Regions from separate parts of the Cytobacillus dafuensis genome, predicted to be linked through region 1. Evidence: predicted binding sites of a transcription regulator. Region 1 holds the regulator's gene; the other holds the start of a gene.
The links. The regulator Rex, encoded in region 1, represses fermentation and respiration genes when NADH is low (regulators of the CRP and FNR family bind a similar motif). The targets are predictions, from matches to a motif close to TTGTGAAATATTTCACAA.
Positions count from the first base shown of each region.

Region 2: the regulator Rex is predicted to act here: its motif matches at 2,371-2,388, upstream of FSZ17_RS11685 (4Fe-4S dicluster domain-containing protein).

Region 1 covers NZ_CP042593.1:636,643-641,490, forward strand. The annotation lists gene FSZ17_RS03340 (ABC-F family ATP-binding cassette domain-containing protein) at 1-1,221, opposite strand, end outside; gene moaC (cyclic pyranopterin monophosphate synthase MoaC) at 1,679-2,167, shown strand; gene FSZ17_RS03350 (redox-sensing transcriptional repressor Rex) at 2,194-2,841, shown strand; gene FSZ17_RS03355 (YdiK family protein) at 2,915-3,121, opposite strand; gene FSZ17_RS03360 (CPBP family intramembrane glutamic endopeptidase) at 3,118-3,849, opposite strand; gene groES (co-chaperone GroES) at 4,108-4,392, shown strand; gene groL (chaperonin GroEL) at 4,456-4,848, shown strand, end outside.
Region 2 covers NZ_CP042593.1:2,463,452-2,468,299, forward strand. The annotation lists gene napA (nitrate reductase catalytic subunit NapA) at 1-1,578, opposite strand, end outside; gene FSZ17_RS11685 (4Fe-4S dicluster domain-containing protein) at 1,687-2,283, opposite strand; gene FSZ17_RS11690 (aldehyde dehydrogenase family protein) at 2,684-4,168, shown strand; gene FSZ17_RS11695 (SCO family protein) at 4,332-4,848, shown strand, end outside.

The DNA of each region.
Region 1 (4,848 bases):
CGATGTAAGCTCAGCCTGTTCTTGATCGTAATAGCCAATAGCTACATTTGAACCGAAGTTCAGATCACCTTCAAGAAGGGGCAGCTTGTTGATAATAGTTTTTAAAAGTGTGGATTTGCCAATTCCGTTTGGACCAACAAGGGCAAAGCTTTCACCCCGAGTGATACGGAAAGAAATATCCTTTGAAATCATCTCTCCACTATAACCGACAGCAACAGAATGAGCCTTCAATACTTCATTCCCTGATTGTTTATCAATTTGGAATCCAAATGAAGCTGATTTTTCATCACCAAGTGGACGATCCATTAGGTCCATTCTTTCTAGCTGTTTTCTTCTGCTTTGCGCTCTTTTTGTCGTGGAGGCTCTCGCTAGATTACGCTGAATAAAATCCTGCAGCTTAGCTACTTCTTCCTGCTGTTTCTCATAGAGCTTCATTTCGCGTTCATAGTTTGCGGCCATTTGGTCAAGATAGGAGCTGTAGTTCCCTAAATATTTTCGAATTTGATTTCTTGATAATTCATACACCTGTGTAACGACTTTATCTAAAAAGTATCGATCATGGGAGACGATTAGAATGGCTCCATCGTATCCTTGTAAATATTGCTCTAGCCAGGATAATGTATCAATATCTAAATGGTTCGTAGGCTCGTCCAATATTAATATATCGGGTTTCTTTAATAACAGTTTTCCTAAAGCAAGCCTTGTTTTCTGTCCGCCGCTTAATGTAGATATTTTTGTATCATAACTAAAGGATTGGAAATTCAATCCGTGAAGGACAGAGCGGATGTCTGATTCGTATTGATAGCCTCCTAATTCTTTAAATTGAACCTGCCGTTCGTCATACTCTTTTAAAATTCGATCATAATCTTCCTGATTTGCCATTGCTTCAGGCTCAGACATTCTCTCTTCAAGCCTGCGTAAATTCTTCTCGAGCTTTTGCAAATGATCGAATACAGTTAGCATTTCGTCCCAAATCGAACGCTCGGATTCAAGGCCTGTATTTTGTGCTAGATAGCCAATTTCTACTTCCTTTGGCTTGATAATATCTCCAGAATCATGGGACATTTGACCAGCAATAATTTTTAAAAGTGTGGATTTACCGGCTCCATTGCGTCCAACAAGGGCAATTCTGTCGCGAGTTTGTACTTCAAGCTTTATATTCGATAAAATAACTTCGGCACCGAAGTTTTTTATTAATTGATTGACTTGTAATAAAATCATTTTTTTTCACCTCTATGTTATAGAGATAGTGTAACCCATTCATATATGATGGGCAATAAAGGAGTGTTTGTGTGAGAAGCACTCTCTTAAAATTTTTTATTTACTGTGTGGTTATCGCAGATTAACGGGCAGTAAGACCCCCATTTCAAGGATTCGCGTATGCAAAGAAGAGTAAGTGGGGGATCAACTGCCCGTAAATGCCCGATTGGTTCAACTAACCATCAGTGGGGGATGAAGGCCGACTAAGAACGCCACGTCCTGTGGTAACGTCGGCACTAGCACGTCCTGTGCGTCGAAAAACCCCCACTGATGGAAGTTTCACTTTATTTAAACATATAATTTCTCTATAATAGTCGTGTTAGTAAGGATTTCCTAATCAAATCTTATTTGTGAAAAGCCTTACAATGTTTACACATTTGGATAAAAATAGTGTATGATTTGATTGTGAGGTGTTATTATGACTGAGTTTACACATTTTAATCAAGAAGGCAGAGCAAAAATGGTCGATGTTAGTGATAAGCCGGAAACGGTTCGTACGGCGATTGCTCACTCAAGTATTACAGTTAATAAAGAAATATATGAAAATATTGCTTCGAATAAAATGAAAAAAGGCGATGTACTTGCGGTTGCCCAGGTTGCGGGTGTAATGGCTTGCAAGAAAACGTGGGAAATCATCCCTATGTGCCATCCGATTCCACTAACTGGAGTGGATATTTCATTCTCATGGAAGATTGTACAAGATGAGTACATACTTTTTATTACTGCTACTGTCAAAACAAAGGGTAACACAGGTGTAGAGATGGAAGCGCTAACAGCTGCATCTGTATGTGCGCTTACCGTATATGATATGTGTAAAGCGGTTGATAAAGGGATGGTTATCGGTAAAACGTATTTAGTTGAAAAAACTGGTGGTAAGAATGGAGATTTTAAGCGAGAGATTGAATAGTTAGAATTTGGAGAGGAGATACATATATGGCAAGTGAATCAATGAAAATTCCACAAGCAACTGCAAAACGTCTCCCTTTATATTATCGTTTTCTTAAAAATTTGCATGCTTCTGGAAAGCAGAGGGTATCATCGGCAGAATTAAGTGATGCTGTAAAGGTTGATTCTGCAACGATAAGAAGGGACTTCTCTTATTTCGGAGCTTTAGGGAAAAAGGGGTATGGGTATAACGTCAATTACTTGCTCTCTTTTTTTCGGAAAACTTTGGATCAGGATGAACTGATAAAGGTAGCCCTTATAGGGGTTGGTAATTTAGGGACTGCGTTCTTGAATTATAATTTTCTTAAAAACAATAATACGAAAATTGAAGTTGCTTTTGATGTGGACGAGGGGAAGGTTGGAACCCATATTAGTGATGTCCCTATTTTTCATATGAATGATCTTGAAAAAGTCATCCAAGATCAACAGATTCAAGTAGTCATATTAACTGTTCCTGCTCCAGCAGCCCAATCAATTGCGGACAGAATTGCTCAAAGCCATGTGAAGGGCATTTTGAATTTTACACCAGCCCGGCTTTCGGTTCCACCTACAATTAGAATTCACCATATCGATTTAGCAGTCGAGCTTCAATCACTTATCTACTTTTTAAAGCATTATCCAGCAGAAAATGATTAATGCTTTCTAGAATCTAAGGCTGTAGCAATCATAATCCATATCCTAACCAAAAGAAATGAGCCTCCACGAAGGCTCATTTTTTTGGTTGACTATTTTTTATTTTAAAGTGAAACGCAACCAATCGTAAGCCTGTACCTAAGTCCATGGTTGCTATAATAATGAATAGATAGGTAAACATTCCCCAGGTTTGTTCATTTTGAGTATTCTGGATTGCCATTAGGGTAAAGAGGATTCCAAGAATGATATAGATAATGCCTGAAAACAATGGTGTCCTTTTCATAAAAATCCTCCAATAAAGCTTTGAATTTTTTCCATATCCTTAAGCCAGTTTTCAATATTGTCTTTGTTTAGCTGCAGGATGACGACGAATGTATTCATTGCCACATGGGCAAAAATCGGTACGATGATGCGCTTTGTTTTGACATAGAGAAAGGCAAATGTAAAACCCATTGCAGAATATAAAAGGATATGTTCGATTTCGGCATGGGCAAGCGCGAAAATAACAGAGCTAATTAAAGCTGCCAGAAAAAAGTTCATTCTCTTGTGGAGCGAACCGAAAAGGATTTTTCGAAAAACAATTTCCTCTAAGATGGGACCGATCACAGAGCTGACAATGATGATGATAGGTGAAGCTTGAATAAGCTGCATAATTTGCTGTGTGTTTTCAGAGCCCATTTCAATTCCAATTAAGCTCTCAATATTGGCTGCAATCGTTTGTGCGAAAAAAGCAAGGAAAACACCGCCAATGGCCCACGTAATAGAAGAAGCAGCAGAAGCTGAATTCCTCATTAAAGTGTGATCTTTCATTTCTTTTCGCAGCAATACTAAAGTGATGATTAATGTAATGGTAAAGCTGATCACAATCCATGAAGTTACCGAGATAATCTCCATTTCCTGCATACTTTTTCCTAAAAGGGTTCCGATATAAGCAACGAGCGGAACTCCAATGACGCCTGATAATTGCATGGTTATATAAACAATGAGAATGATCCAGTATTCTTTTTTCACCAATTTATCTCCTTATTAATAGTGTACACTAAACTACATTTTACTCATAAAAAGGTACATGTTTCAAATAGTACACTCAAAATGAATTTTTGAATCTAAACTTAACTATCGGTGAGGACATATAATTTTTTTTTGAAAAAATTGAGCTTCACTCTTGCAAATAGATAGGAGATTCTTTAATATATTAATTGTGTTAGCACTCAAGGTTAGAGAGTGCTAATAAAATAAATTACATATTTATTGAGGAGGTTGTTTCACTTGTTAAAGCCACTAGGTGATCGAATTATTATCGAGCTTGTTGAAACTGAAGAAAAAACTGCAAGCGGCATCGTTTTGCCGGACACTGCTAAAGAAAAGCCTCAAGAAGGCAATGTTGTTGCTGTAGGAACTGGCCGCGTTCTTGAGAACGGTGAGCGTGTAGCCCTTGAAGTTGCTGAAGGCGACCGTATTATCTTCTCAAAATATGCTGGTACTGAAGTGAAGTACGAAGGCAAAGAATATTTAATTTTACGCGAAAACGACATTCTTGCTGTTATCGGCTAATACCCGCACAGCTTATACATTTTAAGAAAAATTACTTTAAATATTTTGAGGAGGTTTTTATTCATGGCAAAAGAGATTAAGTTTAGTGAAGATGCTCGCCGCGCAATGCTCCGCGGTGTTGACGCTCTTGCAGATGCAGTAAAAGTAACTCTTGGACCAAAAGGACGCAACGTGGTTCTTGAGAAGAAATTTGGTTCTCCATTAATTACAAATGATGGTGTAACAATTGCGAAAGAAATCGAATTAGAAGATGCTTTCGAAAACATGGGTGCAAAGCTTGTTGCTGAAGTTGCTAGCAAAACAAATGATGTTGCTGGTGATGGTACAACAACTGCAACAGTTCTTGCTCAAGCTATGATCCGTGAAGGTCTTAAAAACGTAACAGCTGGCGCAAACCCAATGGGTATCCGTAAAGGTATCGAAAAAGCGGTTGCTACTGCTGTTGAAGAGTTAAAA
Region 2 (4,848 bases), 1.8 Mb from region 1:
CGCTAATTCTGTTGATCTTGTTGGGTATACTTCGGATACGACGATAAATCCGTCTAGAACTCCTTTTCCATCGGCATCATTCCCTCTGAACCTGTTTAACTTTGGCATTGTTTGACCCCAGTTATTTGACATGCTCCAAAGGAATTTTACATTTCCTTTTCCTAGCTCTCTAAACATTTTTACGGTATGGAATCCTGGTTTCTCAATTGGATCAAGATATCCAGGGGGCAAATTCCAAATCATTTCCGTATATTTTCTGTGTTCTGGGTTACCTACAACCATATCCGATGGAAGTCTGTGTGAGAACACCCCTACTTCCCTTGCTGTTCCACATGCACTTGGCTGACCTGTCAATGAGAATGGTCCGTTTCCAGGCTTGCTGATTTTTCCTGTTAATAAATGAATATTATATACAAGGTTATTGATCCATGTTCCTCGTGTATGTTGGTTCATTCCCATTGTCCATAGTGACATAATCTTTTTCTCAGGGTCTCCAAACTCTTTAGCCAGTGCTTCAATGTCACCAGTAGGAACTCCGGAAATTTCAGCTGCTTTTTCAAAGGTATAAGTGCTTACACTCTTTTTATATTCTTCAAAGGTGATATTCCAAACTTTATCCGCATCTTTCCCATCCGTTACATCATAATCATCTTTAAAAGAATGACCTAAATTCTCTGTTCCTGCTCTGAACTGGAGGTGTTCATCTACGAATTTTTGATCGTATTTTTTATTTTGAATGAGATAGTTTGCAATAGCATTTGCGATTGCTAAATCTGACTGCGGTCTAAATACTAATACAGAATCTGCTACTTCAGAAGTCCGAGAATGTCTAGTGGTTATGTCGTAGAGTTTAACGCTTGGATTTGCTAGCTTCCTAGCTGTTAAACGTGAAAACAGAACAGGATGCATCTCAGCCATATTAGCACCCCATGTGACAAAAACATCTGCTTCATCTAAATCTTTATAAGAGCCCATTGGTTCATCAGATTGGAAAGTAGACATGAAACCGGTAACTGCACTGGCCATGCAAAGTCTGGCATTCGGATCAATATTATTGCTTAATAATCCAGCTTTCCAAAGTTTAACAGATACATAGCCATCGATAATTGTTTGTTGGCCTGAACCCCAAAATGCAATTGACTTAGGATCCTTTTCATAATTTTCTTTCAATTTTTTCGCTACAAGATCCAGTGCTTCTTCCCAAGATGCTTCTCGAAAACCTTCCATTGTGCCCTTTTTCGACTTGTCTTCACGGATAAGTGGCTTTGTTAAGCGATCTTTCCCGAATAAGATTTTTCCAACATAAAACCCTTTAATACAGTTAAGACCTCTGCTTGAACGATTATCCGGATCTCCTTTTGTCGCAACAACTTTTCCATCCTTGATCTCAACTAGTACGCCACAGCCTGTACCGCAAAATCTGCAAACGGTTGATTTCCACTCATCTGGTTCCGTACTTTCTACTGCTGTAGCGACTTCTGTCCCAGCAGGTTTCGCTTCTTTCTTTTTACAACCAGCAGCAGCCATTGTCATGGAGATTGCGGTTGCTTTTAGTAAGGTTCTTCTAGATAATTCCATAGTTTACTTTCCTCCCTTTAAATGAAGAAACTTTATCTATATATTTAAAGTGGCTAATATGTGAGCTGGATTTATTCAATCACTTGATTTTGCCACTAAAAACCTGTTCTAAAATAACCCTTTAATTTCTCGTGGTTTGACTCTTATCGCGACAGGATCATCAATAACGCATCTCTCTTCACAAATACCGCAGCCTACACATTTTTCTGGATTAATAATGGGAGCGAATACAGCATGTGTTGGGTCATCGGGCTTCACATATATATTTAGCTTAATAGCTTCGTCTATTAAGGGACATTCGCGATAGCAAACCTCGCACCTCATACCTTGGTAGGCTATGCATGCCTTTGTATCAATTACTGCTGTACCCATTTCAACATCGTATACATTATTAATTCCTGATAATGCATCTGTTGGACAAACTTTGACGCAAGGAAAGTCATCACAAAGTCTGCATGGATTATCCCTTGGTTCTATATATGGAGTGCCTATTCCGAAGCCTAAGTTTTCTTTCCCCATCTTGATAGAGTCATAGGGACAGGACTGATTACACTTTCCGCATCTTACACATAGGGCAAGAAATTCATCTTCATCAGCTGCTCCAGGAGGGCGCAGTACTGTTTTATTTCCTGCTCTCATCATGCCAAGAAGTTCATAAGCGGCAAGGCCACCAATAAACAATTTAATATATCCTGTACCCTTCATTGAATTGGCCTCCCTTATTTAAACATCTCATTTCGTTATGTATTTTAAATATCTTTTCTTTATCGTATTATTTACCAAAAAGTAGTTCTGTGATATTTTCCACAGATCACAGAATGTTCAAAAATACTAATAATCGCGTCAATTCTAGCATTTCGCTTCATTCATAAAAGAATTTCGCTTTTAGTTCAAACTCTTGCCATTCTTCTGACAAAATTTAAAAGGTTTAAAATTTACGACCTGATGAAATAATGTCGATTAATGTCAGAATATTTGTTCAACTATTCGTTGATTATCAAATTTTCATAGTGTTAACATAGAATTGTAAGCGTTCACATGCGTACAATCTTCTCATGATTTTCAACATGAAATACATAGAATACAATTTTTAAGGAGGAGTATTATGAGCCAATTAACTGTTAGTTTAAAAGAGAAGGTAGAAAAATTTCTAAATGGTAAGAAACATTTGTATATTAATGGAGAATTTGTTGAAAGCAAGTCTCAGAAGACATTTGAAACTTATAATCCAGCCACTGGTGAGGTTCTCGCTAACGTTTTCGAAGCCGGTCCTGAAGATATTGATCTTGCAGTTCGTGCAGCAAGGAAGGCATTTGATGAAGGACCATGGTCTAAAATGGGATCTGCTAAAAGAAGCCGTCTCATGTACAAACTTGCTGATTTAATGGAAGCGAATAGTGCTGAATTAGCTCAATTAGAAACTTTGGATAATGGAAAGCCAATTCGTGAAACTACGAATGCGGATATTCCTCTAGCTATTGAACATATGCGCTATTATGCAGGCTGGAGTACAAAAATCGTGGGACAAACGATACCTGTGAATGGTCCTTTCTTTAACTATACTCGTCATGAAGCTGTCGGAGTTGTTGGACAAATCATTCCTTGGAACTTCCCTCTCCTTATGGCAATGTGGAAATTAGGAGCAGCCCTTGCAACAGGATGTACTGTTGTTTTAAAACCGGCAGAGCAAACTCCACTATCCGCTCTATTTTTAGCTGAATTAATTCAAGAGGCCGGATTCCCTCCAGGTGTTGTAAATATTGTTCCTGGCTTTGGTGAAACTGCTGGTCAGCCGCTTGTTGATCATCCATTAGTCGACAAAATTGCCTTTACTGGCTCAACTGAAATTGGGAAAATGATAATGGAAAAAGCATCAAAAACATTGAAGCGTGTAACACTCGAATTAGGCGGAAAATCCCCTAATATCATACTTCCTGATGCAGATCTGTCAAGAGCGATCCCAGGTGCCTTAAATGGAGTAATGTTTAATCAGGGGCAAGTTTGCTGTGCTGGTTCACGTGTCTTTATTCAAAAGAAGCAATTTGATAATGTCGTTGCTGATATGGCTGCACATGCGAAAAAGATTAAACAAGGTGCTGGTCTTCATTCTGATACAGAGATTGGGCCGCTTGTATCAATTGAACAGCAAAATCGTGTTTTAGGCTTTATTGAAAAAGGATTAAATGAAGGTGCACAGCTTGTTGTTGGTGGTGAGAAGCCTCAAGAACAAGGGTACTTTGTCTCCCCTACTATTTTTGCTGATGTTAATGACGACATGACGATCGCAAAAGAAGAGATTTTCGGTCCAGTCATTTCTGCTTTACCATATGAAGATCTCGATGAACTCATTAATCGAGCAAATAGCAGCGAGTATGGGCTAGCTGCTGGAGTATGGACTCGTGACATAGCAAACGCTCATTATATTGCCAATAAGCTTCGTGCCGGTACTGTGTGGGTAAATTGTTACAATGCCTTTGATGCTGCATCTCCTTTTGGAGGCTACAAGCAATCCGGAATTGGTCGAGAAATGGGATCATATGCGCTTAACAACTATACCGAAGTGAAAAGCGTCTGGATTTCAATGAAGTAAAATACGATTAATCTTTAGTCAAAGGAAGTATTTATTATTTCCTTTGGCTTTTCTTATTTGATCGCTAAGCCACAAGACGTGGCATTTTGAGCGTGATAAGTTCACATATTATCCATATGATTTTTCATACTTTTTCATTATCCTTATATAGGGAGGGGAAATAATGAAAAAAGTATATATAATATGTGGAATTATTGTTTTTTTAGGAATCTCTGCTGGTATTTCATTTTTTATCGTTCGTGATATGACTTCTAAGATACCGGATGATACCACACTTGTAACTATGAATAATGAGGTATATGATTTTTCTAAATCGAATAAGAAAGTAAAGCTAGTTGAATTTATGTATACTCATTGTCCTGATATTTGTCCGACGACAACGCAAAAAATGAAGCTTTTAAAGAATGATTTAGAAAAAGAGGGAGTATTCGGGAAAGAAGTTGAATTTTTAACCATCAGTATAGACCCTTATCGAGACACACCTGAAGAAATGCTTAAATATATGAATACGTTCGAAATTGAAGATGATGGAAACTGGACTATGCTCACTGGAGATCCAAATAATATTAAGAAAGATCAAGAGGAAATTCGTGAGCTAGCAGAAACTTTTCAATTTCAGTACAGAGACCCTGGCGATGGCTTCTTTGTCCATAGTACTTTTGTTTATTTACTCGATGAAA